DNA from 2 places in the Frankia sp. CeCAU1 genome. Region 1 is predicted to be linked to the other one. Evidence: riboswitches for the same ligand, from Rfam matches in the RefSeq annotation. Region 1 holds a riboswitch; the other holds the start of a gene.

The links. A riboswitch is a leader RNA that binds a small molecule or an ion and turns the genes downstream of it on or off. The one in region 1 is predicted to bind thiamine pyrophosphate.
Region 2: another riboswitch for thiamine pyrophosphate. It lies ahead of thiC (phosphomethylpyrimidine synthase ThiC); the one in region 1 lies ahead of AC08OO_RS02490 (thiazole synthase).

The regions. Positions count from the first base shown of each region.
Region 1 is NZ_CDWWXA010000007.1:707-8,039, reverse strand. It holds gene AC08OO_RS02505 (Gfo/Idh/MocA family protein) at 1-457, opposite strand, end outside; gene AC08OO_RS02500 (NAD(P)/FAD-dependent oxidoreductase) at 701-1,936, opposite strand; gene thiH (2-iminoacetate synthase ThiH) at 1,976-3,142, opposite strand; gene AC08OO_RS02490 (thiazole synthase) at 3,139-4,140, opposite strand; TPP riboswitch at 4,136-4,249, opposite strand; gene pknB (Stk1 family PASTA domain-containing Ser/Thr kinase) at 4,507-6,633, shown strand; partial or broken gene AC08OO_RS02480 (DUF5667 domain-containing protein) at 6,724-7,333, shown strand, end outside.
Region 2 is NZ_CDWWXA010000004.1:79,650-86,982, forward strand. It holds gene AC08OO_RS01800 (branched-chain amino acid ABC transporter permease) at 1-1,655, shown strand, start outside; gene AC08OO_RS01805 (ATP-binding cassette domain-containing protein) at 1,652-3,322, shown strand; TPP riboswitch at 3,468-3,575, shown strand; gene AC08OO_RS01810 (hypothetical protein) at 3,562-3,810, opposite strand; gene thiC (phosphomethylpyrimidine synthase ThiC) at 3,707-5,509, shown strand; gene AC08OO_RS01820 (ABATE domain-containing protein) at 5,726-6,055, shown strand; gene AC08OO_RS01825 (helix-turn-helix domain-containing protein) at 6,095-6,340, shown strand; gene AC08OO_RS01830 (hypothetical protein) at 6,337-6,495, shown strand; gene AC08OO_RS01835 (hypothetical protein) at 6,492-7,085, shown strand; gene AC08OO_RS01840 (DUF433 domain-containing protein) at 7,285-7,333, shown strand, end outside.

The sequences.
Region 1 (7,333 bases):
CGAGGCCCGTGGAGGGCCGCCAGGTGCAGACGGGATGCTCGCCCATCTCGTGCCGGACCAGGAGCAGCCGCTCCACGTCATCGGCAATCTTGTCGGGGATGATCCAGCTCTCCCGGGGGCGGAAGTCCGCGGACCGGGCCATGACCGCGCCGCCCTGCGGCCCGACGGTCAACCGCAGGTCGTAGGGCGCGGTAGTCCGCCCCGGGACGAGACCGGACGCCTCGATGAGCGGACTTCCCGGCGGCAGCGCCCGCATGGTCGGCCCGGCGAGCAGGACCGGGACGGTCTGCCGGGCCCGGTCCAGCAACTCCTGCTCGACGTGGTCGAGCGGACGGTCGATGAGCACGAGAAGCGCGTCGGCCGACCGTGCCGAGGTCGGGCCGAGACCCGCTGCCCGCAAATGGTCGCCGAGCGCGTTCACACCGGCCAGGTTCGACACCAGGTGAATGCGAGGCACGTCTCCGCACTCTAGTGACCGTTCCCGACGTTCCGGAGATTGGGGTCATCAAACAAAGATCCGCGCAAAGATCTACACAAGGATGCATACATAACGCAATGCCGGGCAGGGGTACCAATGATCCTGATATCCAGAAATCCCGCCGTCCGGCCGACCGGAACGCCTGGAACGCCTGGAACGCCTGGAACGCCTGGAACGCCTGGAAAATCCGAAACACCGGGAACACCGGGTCGTCACCGGGCGTCATCGACTTGCCGCGGCCAGTTCCTTCATCGACACGGAGATATCGGCGAAACGCTCCCGATCCGGGATACCGTCGGCCGCCATCAACCGGCGACCGGCGACCATGTCCATCGGGCGCCCCACAGTGACCAGCGCTTCGAGACGGCCGTCCGGGGCGAACCACCCGGCCGACCAGCCAGACGGACGCCCGCCGTCGGGCGGCACGACGACGCCCGGATCGCCCCGGAACACCGGGGCAGCCTCTGCCGAAGGGAGTCCCGCGAACTGCACCATGCGGCCGAACTGTTCCGACCAGAAGTAGGGCACCGGGTCATAGACGGCCTCCCCGCCAAGCAGCGTGCTGACCGCGACCGCGGGCGACTGCTGGGCGCAGTCCCAGTGCTCGACCCGCAGCCGCCGACCGTAGCGACGCGACCACCAAGCGGCACAGTCACCGATCGCGACCACCGGCGGCCGGTCGCCGTCGGCACCGTCGGCACCATGGGTCCACCGGGCGGCGAGATGCTCGTCAACCACGACTCCCCGGTCGAGGGCGAGCCCGGAACCGGCGAGCCAGGCGGTGCCGGGCCGCACCCCGACGCCGACGACAACCTCGTCCGCAATCAGCTCCTCACCGCCGGCCAGCACCAGCCCGTCGGGGGTGACCCGCTCCACGGCCGTGGCCAGGCGCAGGGTGACCCCGGCCCGGGCGTACCACGCGATCGTGCACCGGCCCACCTGCGCGCCGAGCGCGGCGAACAGCGGCGAGGCGGCCGCCTCCACGACGGTGACCTCGGCACCGATCGCTGCCGCCGCCGTGGCGACCTCCGCGCCGATCCAGCCGGCACCAACGATGACGAGCCGGACGCCGGGACGCAGGGCGCCACGCAGACCCCGGGCGTCGTCAATGGAACGCAGGACCCGCTGTGGGCCGTCGCCCGGCAGGGTTACCGGGTCGGCTCCCGTCGCCAGCACCAGGCCGTCGTACTCCAGCGGCCCCGCGTCGGTCTCCACAGTGCCCGGTCGCAGGCCCGTCGCCTGCCGTCCGAGGCGCACCTCGACCCCGTCGAGGTCGAAGGGCAACGTCGTGTCGTCGATGCGGCCGGAGAGCACGGCCTTGGACAGAGGCGGACGATCGTAGGGCCGGTGCGGCTCCGCCCCGAGCAGGATCACCTCTCCCGCGAAACCGCGCGCGCGCACCTCGGCGGCGGCCCGGCCCCCCGCCATTCCCGCGCCCACGACGACTATTCGCTGCATTCGAGCAGACTATCGACGACCCGCGACGCCGGGCCGCCGTCACCGCACCGGGTCGACAAGCGGAAAGGCGTCCTTCCACACCGGCTCGTACCCGGCTTCGGCGAGCATCGCGGCGATCTGTGCCGGCGAACGCTCGTCGGAGATCGAGAACTGTTCCTGGGCCGTGCCGGGCGTGGTGTAGCCGCCGGGTTCGGTGGAGGAGCCGGCGCTCATGGTGGTCACGGCGATGCGGACGAGCCCGTCGCGCAGCACCGCCGGCTCCCGGGTCGACAGCGACAGCGCGAGGTCCGGCTCGAACAGGCGCAGGGCCGCGTACGCCTGGACGAACTCCGCGTCGCCAACGACGACGACCGGCGGGAACCCGCTGGCACTCGGCTTGATGCGCGGCAGCGCGATCGAGACCTCGGTCCGCCAGTAGCGACGGGAGAGAAAGGAGGCGTGCGCGGCCAGCGCGAGCACGTCAGCGCGCCAGTCCGGGGCGAGCCCGAGCAGCGCGCCGATCCCGAGCCGGCGCACCCCGGCCCGCGCGGCCCGTTCGAACGAGGACAGCCGCCGGTCGTAGTCACGCTTCCAGCCGGCGACGTGCACCTCGGCGTAGCGGGCCCGGTCGTAGGTCTCCTGGTAATGGACGACTCCCTCCAACCCGGCACGCACCAGCCGGGCATAGGTGTCGTCCGACCAGGTCTGGGTCTCGATGCTGATCGAGGGGAACATCGGCCGTAGCTGCTCGACCACCGCGACGAGGTAGTCGGCCGATACCTCGACGCGATGCTCGCCGGAGACGAGCAGCAGATGACGGAACCCCCGGTCGGCCAGCAGGCGTCCCTCCGCCACCACCTCCTCGAGGTCCAGCGTGCGGCGCACCACCGGCAGGCCCTTGGCGAAGCCGCAGTAGGTGCAGGACGACAGGCAGGCGTTCGACACGTACATCGGGGCAAACAGCCGGACCGCCCGACCGAACCGGAGCAGGGTCGCCTCCCGGGCGGCAATCGCCAGCTCCTCCAACCGGGCGGTGGCCGCGGGTGAGAGCAGGATCGCCAGCTCCGCGAGGCCGATCCGGGGGGTGGCCGACCCACCGGATCCGGGCCGAACCCGCCGCAGCACCGTGTCCACCTCGGCGGACGTGGCCCGCCTCGACATCGCGGACAGCCCGGCCAGGTCGTGACCGGCAAGTTCGCGCGCGAACTCCCCTGGCGGGGCGCTCACCTGGACGCCTCGCCCACCACCGCCGCCGGGGACGCCGATGGCACGGGCGACGCCGGTGACGGGTGGGACGCCGGTGACGGGTGGGCGCCGAGGAACCCGGTGAGCGGGGAGGAGGCGGACGCCACCGTGGCCGGGCCGGCGGCCCCGCGGCCGGCCAGGAAACCCAACCGGCCGGCGGCGGTGGCGAGCGCGAAGGCCCGCGCCATGCGCGCCGGATCGGCGGCCACCGCGATAGCGGTGTTGACCAGCACCGCGGCCGCGCCGATCTCCATCGCCTCGGCCGCGTCCGAGGGCACCCCGAGCCCGGCGTCCACGACCACCGGCACCCCGGCGCTCGCCACGATTGCCTCGATCGCGTCCCGGGTGCGCAGCCCGCGGTTCGAGCCGATCCAGCTGCCCAGCGGCATCACGGTGGCGCAGCCGACCTCCTCCAGCCGGCGGGCCAGCACCGGGTCGGCCGAACAGTAGGGCAGGACCGTGAAGCCGTCGGCCACCATGAGCTCGGCGGCGCGCAGGGTCTCCAGCGGATCCGGCGCCAGGGTGCGCGGATCCGGGGTGACCTCCAGCTTGACCAGACCGGTGCCCGTCGCCGCCCGCCCGAGGCGGGCCAGCCGCAGCGCCTCGGCCGCGTCCACCGCGCCCGAGGTGTTGGGCAGCAGGGTCATCGACGGCGGGATGAAGTCGAGAACGTCGCCGTCACCGATCCGGCCGATGTCGACCCGGCGCAGCGCCACGGTGACGATGGTGGCACCGGATGCGACGAGGCTGTCCCGCATCACCTGGTGACTCGCGAACTTCCCGGTGCCGATCAGCAGCCGGCTGCCGTAGGCCCGCCCGGCGATGACGAGATCGTCCGCCCCCGCGGCACCGGGTCCGGCCTCACCACCACCCCCGCCGCCGACGGCGGCACCTTCACCCGCGAGGCCATCGGGACAGGAACCCGCGGGGGGAGAATCGCCGGGACGGGAGCCGGCAGGACGTAGGGGGTGCTGCGACACGATCTTTCATCCTCCCCACGCGCGCATGACCGCGATCGGGTATACGGGTCGCCGACGGGATACTGGCCAGCCTCTCAGCCCACGTCCGTGGGCTCCCCGGAGCAATCGACAGTGTAACCGCTGCTTCCTGACCGCGGCTTCGGGTGTCCCGCCGCGACGCCGGTCTGCGACGCCGATCTGCGACACTGATCCACGCCCGTCGACGATCATCGCGACCTTGAGAACCGATTCAATGTGGGCACCCGGGTTTCACCCGGTGGACACCATGCTGCGCGACGAGGTACTTCTCGCTCGAACGACGTATCCGGGTTAACCTCGCGGAGCTCGGTAGCGGCATCCTTCGACAACGATCGTAAACTCTCCCTCGTGGATGCCACCGTGGCCGACCCCGTCGTAGGTCGGCTTCTCGACGGCCGCTACACGGCGCAGGAACGGCTCGCCGTCGGTGGGATGGCGACGGTGTACGTCGCGCACGACAACCGGCTGGACCGGCTCGTCGCCCTCAAGGTCATGCATCCCACTCTCAATCACGACCCGGAGTTCGTCGCCCGTTTCCATCGCGAGGCCAAGGCCGTGGCACGGCTCAACACCCCGCGCGTCGTCTCCATCCTCGACCAGGGTTCCGACCACATCCCCGCCGGTCTGGTCAACTACCTGGTGATGGAGCTGGTGCGCGGCCGGTCGCTGCGCCAGCACCTGGGCGCCCGGGGTCGGCTCCCGGTCACCGAGGCCATCGAGATCATCGAGCCCGTGATCGAGGCCCTCGCCGCCGCGCATGCCGCCGGCATCATCCACCGCGACATCAAGCCCGAGAACATCCTGCTCGGTGACGACGGCCAGGTGAAGGTCGCGGACTTCGGCCTCGCCCGTCCGGTGAGCCAGCCCACCCAGGCACTCACCGGCGGCGTGGTGATGGGCACTGTCGGGTACCTCGCCCCCGAGCAGGTCACCCACGGCGTCGCGGACACCCGCAGCGACGTCTACGCCGCCGGTGTGGTGCTCTTCGAATCCCTGACCGGGCAGCTCCCGCACAGCGGCGCCACCCCGATGTCGGTGGCCTACCAGTCGGTCCACGGCGACGTGCCGGCGCCGTCCACCATGATCGAGGGCATTCCCGCCGAGCTGGACGGTCTTGTTCTCCGGGCCACCGCCCGCGACCCGGCGCGCCGGCCGGTCGATGGTGCGGCACTGCTGGCGGAGCTGCGGCGCATCGAGCCGTTCCTGCCCCCGCAGGACGCCTACCCGAGCGGGTTCACCGGCGAGATCGAACGGATCGGGTTGGCCGAGCGGCCTTCAGGGGCTCGGGAGCCCGGGTACACCCAGGATCCCGGGTACACCCAGCCGTTCCAGGCTGAGGACTACGACGACTCCCGGGGCGCCGGGCCGGGGGCCGCCGCGGAGCGCGCGTTCGCCGCTGCCGGGCCGGGCCGGCCAGGCACCGGCGCGCTCTATCGATCCGCCTCCCCGCCCTCGCCGACCGCCACGGCCTATCTCGGGGGCGGTGGCGGGCGCGGGCGGCGGCGGGCCGCCGCATCGCCACGCTCCCGAGGGCCCATCCCGGTCGTCGTCGGTGGCGTGGCCGTCCTGGTCCTGCTGCTCGGGATCCTCGCGTTCCGTTCCCTGTCCGGCGGAGGGACCGAGGTCCCGCTGCTGACGAACCTGAGCAGATCCGACGCCGAGAAAATGCTGCGCGACGCCGGCTTCCAGTTCACCTACCTCGACCCGGTCGCCAGCGCCACGGTACCGGTCGGCCACGTCGCCCAGCAGGATCCCCGGGACGGATCGAAGGTCGACAAGGGCGCGCTCATCACCCTGCGGCTGAGCTCCGGGCCCGCGACGGTACGCGTGCCGGACCTGGCGAACCTCACCGAGACCCAGGCCAAGGCCCGGCTGGCCGAAGTGGACCTGACCCTCGGCGGCCTGAGCCCACAGTCCAGTGACACGGTGCCGGCGGGCCATGTGATCGGTACGAACCCCGGGGCCGGCACCGCGCTCAAGCCGAAGGACCAGGTCATCGTGATCACTTCGACGGGCCCCGCGGCGAAGCCGGTGCCGGCCGACATCATCGGCAAGTCGTTCGAGGAGGCCAAGGCCGAGCTCGTCGGCCTGAACATCGGCCTCGTGGTGCAGCGCACCGACGCCATGAACGACGCCGTGCAGCCCGGTGAGGTCTTCGGGGTCTCTCCCGACGTGGGGCAGCCGATCTCACCCGGCGGCACCGTCACCCTCACCGTAGCCGAGGCCGACGGGTTCGACAACGGTGACGGTTCCGGGGGCGACGGCAGCGGGATCCAGGTCCCCGTGCCGAACGTGATCGGGAAGAGCTACCGGGAAGCCGAGAACATCCTGCAACGCCGGGGGTTGAAGATTGACCGTATCGGCTGGATCGGCGGGCCGGGCGACCGGGTGACATCGCAGTCCGCCAAGGCCGGGAGCAAAATCGAAAAAGGAAGTACCGTGCACGTCAACACAACGTGGGACCCCCTCGGCTGAGCCGCCATCCTCCACCAGGTTGATCATATTGTGCGACGAATCGCGCGATGGGCGAAAGATCCGCGACCGCTTCCCCGGGGAGACGACGGCGTGAAGGCAGCGCGTGGTCGTGGTCGTGGTCGTGGTCGTGGCCGGTGGCCCGCCGGCCCGCGGCGGGAGTCGTCGTGGTGGCGGGAGTCGTCCTGGCGGGGCATGGCCGGCGGTGGACGGCGGGCCGAGCGGGTCGCCGGCCTGCTGGACGGACAGCGCCCCCCGTATGACGAGACCGACGCGCGGCTGATCGACACCGTGGCGGCCCTCCGGGACCTGCCGTCACCGCGGCTGCATCCGGCACGGCACGCCGCCCTGCGCGGACAGCTGTTCGCCGCCGTCACCGGCTCCCCGGCATGCGATCCCGTCCGTTCCCCCGCCGCCGGTTCCCCCGGCATCTCCGTGAAGGGCCACGAGACCGAGGCCCGTCCCACGAGAACCCGTCCCGCACGCACGTCTCCCGAAGGCGCCGATCCTGACCCGCCGGGAAACTACCCGGTCGACGCGCGGTGGGTACGCCGGACCGGTGCCTGCGGTGTCTCTGCCTCCGGTGTCTCCGGCCGGGGCAGGATGACCCGGGCCGCCCGGCCGCTGCTGGCCGGAGCACTCACCGCCGCCGTCACCACGGCGGCCCTCGCGGTCAGCTCGGGGGACTCGCTACCCGGCGATA
Region 2 (7,333 bases), on a different contig from region 1:
TGCCGCAGTCACCGCTGTCCCTGCTGGGCGTGACCGTGGCGAGTGACCGGCTGCTGCTCGCCGCGTCGGTCATCGCGGTCGCAGCCGGTCTGTGGGCGATGTCGCGCTGGACGTTGTTCGGCCTGGCTACCCGCGCCGTCGCCGAGGATGAGCAGACCACCGCGCTTCTCGGCCGGCGGCCCGGCTGGATCGCCGCCGTCAACTGGGTCATGGCGGCCGTGCTCGCCGCCCTCGCCGGGATCCTTGTGGCGCCGATCAGTGCGCTGAATCCGACGAGCTACTCGCTGTTCGTCGTTCCCGCGCTCGCCGCCGCTCTGCTCGGTGGCCTGTCCTCGTTCGGTCTGACCGTCGTCGGAGCTCTCGGCCTCGGCATGACCCAGGCCGTCCTGATCCCGCTGCAACAGGACGTCTCCTGGTTGAACCAGCCGGGACTGCGCGCGCTGCTTCCGATGCTTCTGGTCATCGCGCTGGCAGGCCGGCGCGGGGATCTGATTCCCGGTCGCGCCGCGGGCGTCGCCGTGTCGGCTCCGATGCCGGTGGTCGACCCGCCGGAGTCTCCCCTGCGCCACCTCGCGGTCGGTGTGCCGTTCGGGGTGGTCGCGATCCTCGTGCTGGCCGGCCCCTACCGGCTCGGCCTCGAACGCAGCCTTGCCGGCGCCGTGGTGTGTCTGTCGTTCGTCGTGTTGACCGGGTACGTCGGACAGCTCTCGTTGGCACAGATGACCCTCGCCGGTGTCGCCGGCTTCCTGTTGGCCAGACTCCAGGGTGAGCTGGGCGTGCCGTTCCCGATCGCACCCCTGCTCGCCACGGGTGCCGCCGCCGTGGCGGGCCTGCTGCTGGGGGTGCTGTCACGGCGGCTGCGTGGAATCGACCTGGCATTGATCACTCTGGTCGCCGGCGTCGCGATCCAGGAGGTGGTGTTCGGAAACCCGCTGGTCACCGGCGGGTTGGCCGGGTCGGTAGTACCGAGTCCGAAGATCTTCGGCCTCGATCTCGGGCTCGCCGGTGCCGGGTTCCCCCGGCCGCAGTACGGGCTGCTGGCGTTGGCCGTGCTCGCCGCGTGCTGCTACGGAGTCGCCCGGCTGCGCACCGCGGACCTGGGCCGGCGCATGCTGGCCGTGCGCGCGAACGAACGGGCCGCTGCCGCGGCCGGGATCGACGTCCGTCGTACGAAGGTGCTCGCCTTCACTCTCTCCGCCGCGATCGCCGGTCTCGGCGGCTGCCTCATCGGCTACGGCCAGGGACGTCTGTCCTTCGACTCGTTCGGCGTCACGGCCTCGCTGTTCTTCCTGGCGATCGCGGCCGCCGGCGGGGTGACGAGCGTCGGCGGAGCGTTGCTGGGAGGTCTGCTGGCGCCGGGCGGAATCGTGTTCATCGTGCTGGACCAGGTTGCCGGGCTCGGCAAGTACCAGTCCGTGCTGTGCGGGATCGCCGTCGTGGTGCTGGCGGTGCTACGTCCGGCTGGGCTCGCGTACCGACCGCATCGGACGGCTCGCGCCGATCATCAGGGCCGCGCGGATCGGTCGGGTGGCACGCATCGGACCGGTACTGGGCAGCGAACGCGTCGAGGAGATCACGTGCGACACCCGCAGCCGCCGGACCAGGGCCGGCCGAGCCTGACCCCGCATCCGGTCAACCCGGGCGGAGCCCCGTGACGGCGTTGCTGGCGGTCGACATGCTCGCCGCCGACCAGGGCCGCACGCGCATCCTCGAGGATGTCTCCTTCACTCTGTCGGCCGGCACCATCACCGGGCTCATCGGACCCAACGGAGCCGGAAAGACGACGTTGATCGACGCCCTCACCGGGTTTGCGTCGATCAGCGCGGGTACCGTCACGCTGGACGGTGCCGTGCTCGTCGGACTGCCGGCGCATGAGCGGCTGCGGTTGGGGCTCGCCCGCACCTTCCAGGCGCTGGAACTCTTCGACAGTCTGGAGGCCGGGGAGAACCTGGCCGTCGTCACGCCCCGGGCACCCGGACCCGCGACCGGGCCAGACCCGGCCCGGTCGCTCGGGCTTGCCACGATCGCCGATCGCCTGCCGTCGACGCTCTCCCACGACGAGCGGTCCTCGGTGGCTCTCGGCCGCGCCCTCGTCGCCAGGCCGAAGGTCCTGCTGCTGGACGAACCGGCCGCGGGTCTCGACCCGGCCGCCCGCCGGACGCTCGCCGACCGGCTGCGCCGCATCGCCGCCGACGGCATCGCCGTGCTGCTCGTCGACCACGACGTGAAGCTCGTCTTCGACGTATGCGACCACGTCCTCGTCCTGGACGGGGGCCGCGTCGTCGCGCGCGGTCGATCCGCCGAGGTGCGCGCCGATCCGGCGGTCCGCGCTGCCTATCTGGGCGGTGGTGAGCCCGACGGCGGCGACCGCGCCGGGACCGCCCCGGGACCCGGGCCCGGCTCGGCCTCTGGGTCCGACTCCGTGCCTGCCTCCGACTCCGTGCCTGCCTCCGGGTCCGTGCCCGCCTCCGGGTCCGTGCCCGCCTCCGGGTCCGTGCCCGCCTCCGGGTCCGTGCCCGCCTCCGGGTCCGTGCCCGCCTCCGGGTCCGTGCCCGCCTCCACCCCGGCGCCGGCCCCCGGCCGAGGCGGGGGCGATCTGCTCGTACTCGACCGGGTCACGAGCGGATACGACGGAGTTCCGGTGCTCCGGGACGTGTCGCTCACCGTCGGTGCCGGGGAGATCGTGGCGCTGCTCGGAGCGAACGGCGCGGGCAAGACGACGCTGATCCGCACGGCGGCGGGGCTGCTGACGCCGTCGAGGGGACGGGTCAAGGTCCTCGATGACCGGTCGCGCCGGGCCGCGCCGAGCACACTCGCCCGCCGGGGGATGGCGGTCGTACCGCAGGGACGAGGATCACTCGGGCGGTTGACCGTCCGCGAGAACCTGCGCCTGGCGGCCGGCCGGCGCTCATCCGGCGAGATCGGGCGGGTGTTGGACTGGTTCCCGGTGCTGCGCGGCCTGCTCGACCGGTCGGCCGGAGAACTGTCCGGGGGCGAGCGGCAACGGCTCGCGTTGGCCGTCGCTCTGGTGCGCAGACCGCGTCTGCTGCTGGTGGACGAGCTGTCGTTCGGCCTGGCACCCGGGATTGCGCCGCAGCTGCTCGCCCTGCTGCGCACGATCGCCCTCGAGACGTCGACCGGCGTGCTGCTGGTCGAGCAGTTCGTCTCGCTCGCGTTGCAGGTGGCCGACCGTGGCTACGTTCTCGACCGGGGCCGGATCGCGCTGTCGGCGAGCGCGGCGGATCTCATCGCGCATCCCGAGCTCATCGAGACGGCCTACCTGGGCGGGAGTTCCGGGCCGGCGGCGGCCCCGGACCGCTGAGCTGGTCCGGCGTTCCCCGCCACGCAGAGAAACCGGGGTCCGGCGGAACAGGGCTCTTCACGTCGCCCGATGGTGTAGGGCATGCGTCGGATGAACCGGAAGGGGTGGCGAGCGGGCCGGCGGTGTCTTACTGTCGACAAGCGTCGAAGTTGATCGCGGGAGCTCCGCCAAGGGGCTGAGAGGGCGGCTGGGGCCGCCGACCGCAGGAACCTGTCCGGGTAATGCCGGCGTAGGGAGTCTTACATGGTGTCGCGTACCGACCGTTCGTCCTCGTCCACCTCGAAGGCCGTCACCTCGTCCCCGTCCACCTCATCCTTGTCGTCCGCCGCATCCTCCCCGTCCGTCTCGTCCTCGTCCTCCTCCTCGTCCGTCTCGGCCGCGGGGATGACGGCGGTCTCGACGGGTCCGCTGACGGGCAGCCGCAAGACCTGGCTGGTCGGAGCGGATCCCGATCTGCGGGTGCCGATGCGGGAGATCGTGCTGACCACGGGTGACACCGTCGTGGTGTACGACACCTCCGGTCCATATACCGATCCGGGGGTGACGATCGATGTGCGCCGGGGTTTGCCGGCGACGCGGGACAGCTGGATCGCCCAGCGTGGCGACACCGCGCCGGATGAGCTGCGGACCGTTCCCGGGACCGGGGCATCGGGTCCTGGGACGCCCGGTTCTGGGACGCCCGGTCCTGGGACGCCCGGTCTCGGCGGGACGGATCTCGACGGGCGGGTGCGAGTGCCCCGTCGGGCGGTGCTGGGACGGCCTTCCATAACCCAGCTGGGCTACGCCCGCCGCGGTCAGATCACTCGGGAGATGGAGTTCGTCGCCCTGCGGGAGGGTCTTCCCGTCGAGACGGTGCGGGCGGAGATCGCCGCGGGGCGGGCCGTGCTGCCGGCGAACGTGAACCATCCCGAGTCCGAGCCGATGGCGATCGGCCGTGCGTTTCTCGTAAAGATCAATGCGAACCTCGGCAACTCGGCCGTTACCTCCTCGATCGAGGAGGAGGTCGAGAAGATGGTGTGGGCGACCCGCTGGGGCGCGGACACCGTGATGGACCTCTCGACCGGGTCGGACATCGCCCTGACCCGTGAGTGGATCATCCGTAACGCGCCGGTGCCGGTCGGGACCGTGCCGATCTACCAGGCGTTGGAGAAGGTCGGTGGCCGGCCGGAGAAGCTGTCCTGGGAGGTCTACCGGGACACCGTGATCGAGCAGTGCGAGCAGGGTGTGGACTACATGACGGTCCACGCGGGGGTGCTGCTGCGCTACGTGCCGCTGACCGCGCGGCGCAGGACCGGGATCGTCTCGCGCGGCGGCTCGATCCTGGCCTCCTGGTGCCTGGCCCATCACGAGGAGAACTTCCTCTACACCCACTTCGCCGAGCTGTGCGAGATCTTCGCCGCGTACGACGTCACGTTCTCTCTGGGCGACGGCCTGCGGCCCGGGTCCATCGCGGACGCGAACGATGAGGCACAGCTCGCCGAGCTCGCCACCCTGGGCGAGTTGACGCAGGTGGCGTGGGAGCACGACGTCCAGGTGATGATCGAGGGACCCGGGCACGTGCCCATGAACAAGATCGAGGAGAACGTGCAGCTGCAGCGGGAGCTGTGCCACGACGCGCCGTTCTACACCCTCGGGCCGCTGACCACCGACATCGCCCCCGGCTACGACCACATCACCTCCGCGATCGGGGCGGCGATGATCGGATGGGCCGGTACCGCCATGCTCTGTTACGTCACCCCGAAGGAGCATCTCGGCCTGCCCGACCGGGACGACGTCAAGGCCGGCGTTATCGCCTACAAGATCGCCGCGCACGCCGCCGACCTCGCTAAGGGTCATCCCGGCGCGCAGGCCTGGGATGACGCCCTGTCGGACGCCCGGTTCGAATTCCGCTGGGCCGACCAGTTCCACCTCGCGCTCGACCCCGACACCGCACGCGCGTTCCACGACGAGACGTTGCCGGCCCCGGCCGCGAAGTCGGCGCACTTCTGTTCGATGTGCGGCCCGCACTTCTGCTCGATGAAGATTTCCCACCAGGTGCGGGCACACGCGGGCGGGGACGGGCTGGACCCGGCCGGGCATGGCGCGGACCCGGCCGGCGACGAGGCGGTCACCGCCGGCCTGCGCGAGAAGGCCGCCGAGTTCAACGCCGCCGGCAATCGGATCTACCTTCCGGTGGCCAACTCCTGACCGCTGTGGCCAACTCCTGACCGACCGTTCCGACGGGCTTCCGCCGGTCAGCGGCGGGCCCCGTCGGGCGCAGGGGGCTCAGCGGGCGCAGCGGCCCCGGTGGTCCATAAAAGCTATCTAAAAAAGATATCTAAGACGATTACTTTGGCGAGGGAGTAACCTCTCAAGAGGAAGTGGAGTGGTTATTTGGGTGATCGGCTCGAGGGGAGGTCTCCGATGAACCCGGACGTGCTGATCGGGTTGGGCGATCATCCGGTGCTGGACTTCGTCAACAGCCTCGCCTTCTCGGCGGACGGCCCGATCGAGTTGATCGCCGATGGCTGGAGCTACCTGCGCTGGCTCCAGCTCACGGGGCTTGTCGGCACGGCCGAACGAGAGGCGCTGCCTGCCCGGTTCGGATCCGAGGAGCTCGACCGCATCGCCGTCGCCGCGGTCGAGCTCCGGGAGTGGCTGCGGCCGCGCATCGGCGCCTGGGCGGACGGCAGCTCCACCGTGCCGGACGAACCCACGCTGTCGCGACTGAATGGGCTGTTGGCCACCGACTGAAGCGCGCAGGTCGGCTACCACTGGCATCTGCGGAAGCTGATGGCCGAGCGTGGGCTGTTCGCGACGACGGCGCTGGTCCCGCTGCTCGCCGAGCGGGGTGTCCGGCTCTCCCGCGAGCAGGTCTACCGGTTGGTGACCGGCATCCCGGAGCGGCTGTCGCTGGCCACACTCGCCGCGCTCTGCGACATCCTCGGCTGCGCGCCCGGAGACCTGGTCGAGCCCTATTGGGGCCGGCCCCGGCGCGCCGACATCACCGCCATCCCCGGCCCGGGGGTCGGGTCATGACCAGCCCCTGGGCGTCACGGCTCGCGACGGCGGCGGCCCGCCGGGTGGCGGTGACCGCCGCGGTCGCGGCCGCCGACCCGTCGCTGCCCGCCGACGTGATTACCGCGGCGGTGCCGGTCTGCGCGCGCACGACGACCAGCCCGACATCTGCGTGAACTGCTTCACACTCCCGGAAGCGGTCTGCTCGGTCTGCGGACGGCGGCGGCCCTGCGCGTCCTGCGGCCAGACCCGCCGGCTGGTGCATCCCCCCGGCGTCGGCGCCACGACCTGCGCCGACTGCGCCGGCCTTCCAGTCACGCATCGCTGCGCCGGCTGCGGCCTCGAGGACAAGCTGTTCGAGGCCGGCCGCTGCGCGACCTGCTCCCTGCGACGCCGCACGACCGTGCTGCTCGCCGCCGACGACGGGCAGGTCCCGGCCCACCTCGCCGCCGTGGCCGAGGCGATCCGCGCGACCCCGAACCCCTACACCGCGTTGAACTGGCTGCGCACCGGCGCGGCCAGCGGCCTGCTTGCCGACCTGGCCGCCGGCAGGCTCGAAACCAGCCACGACGCGCTCGACGCCCATCCCCGCCGCGGCGCCGCCGACTACCTGCGCACCCTGCTCGTCGCCCACCAGGTACTCCCGGCACGCGACGAGGCACTCGCCCGCGCCGAACAGCGCCTGGCCCGCCGGCTCGCAGACGTCGAACCGCCCGAACACCGACGCGTTGCAACCGCCGAGGGACTCGAACCCCCAACCTTCTGATCCGTAGTTAGATTTGGATCTTCCGTCGACGTCTGTCAACGTCCGCCCTGTCTGCTGACCATGAGCGTTCCGTCCACCGGTATCCGTCGACGTCCACCCGCGTCCAGCGGCTTGGCTGTCAACTTGGCTGTCACTCGTGCCACGGCTTGGACCACGTGACGGGCGCTCGACGCTGAGATCCGGGAGCATACTGGGAGGCATGGCGGAAGATCTTCTGGCGCTCGTCGTGGCCGACCCGACAGTCGGTC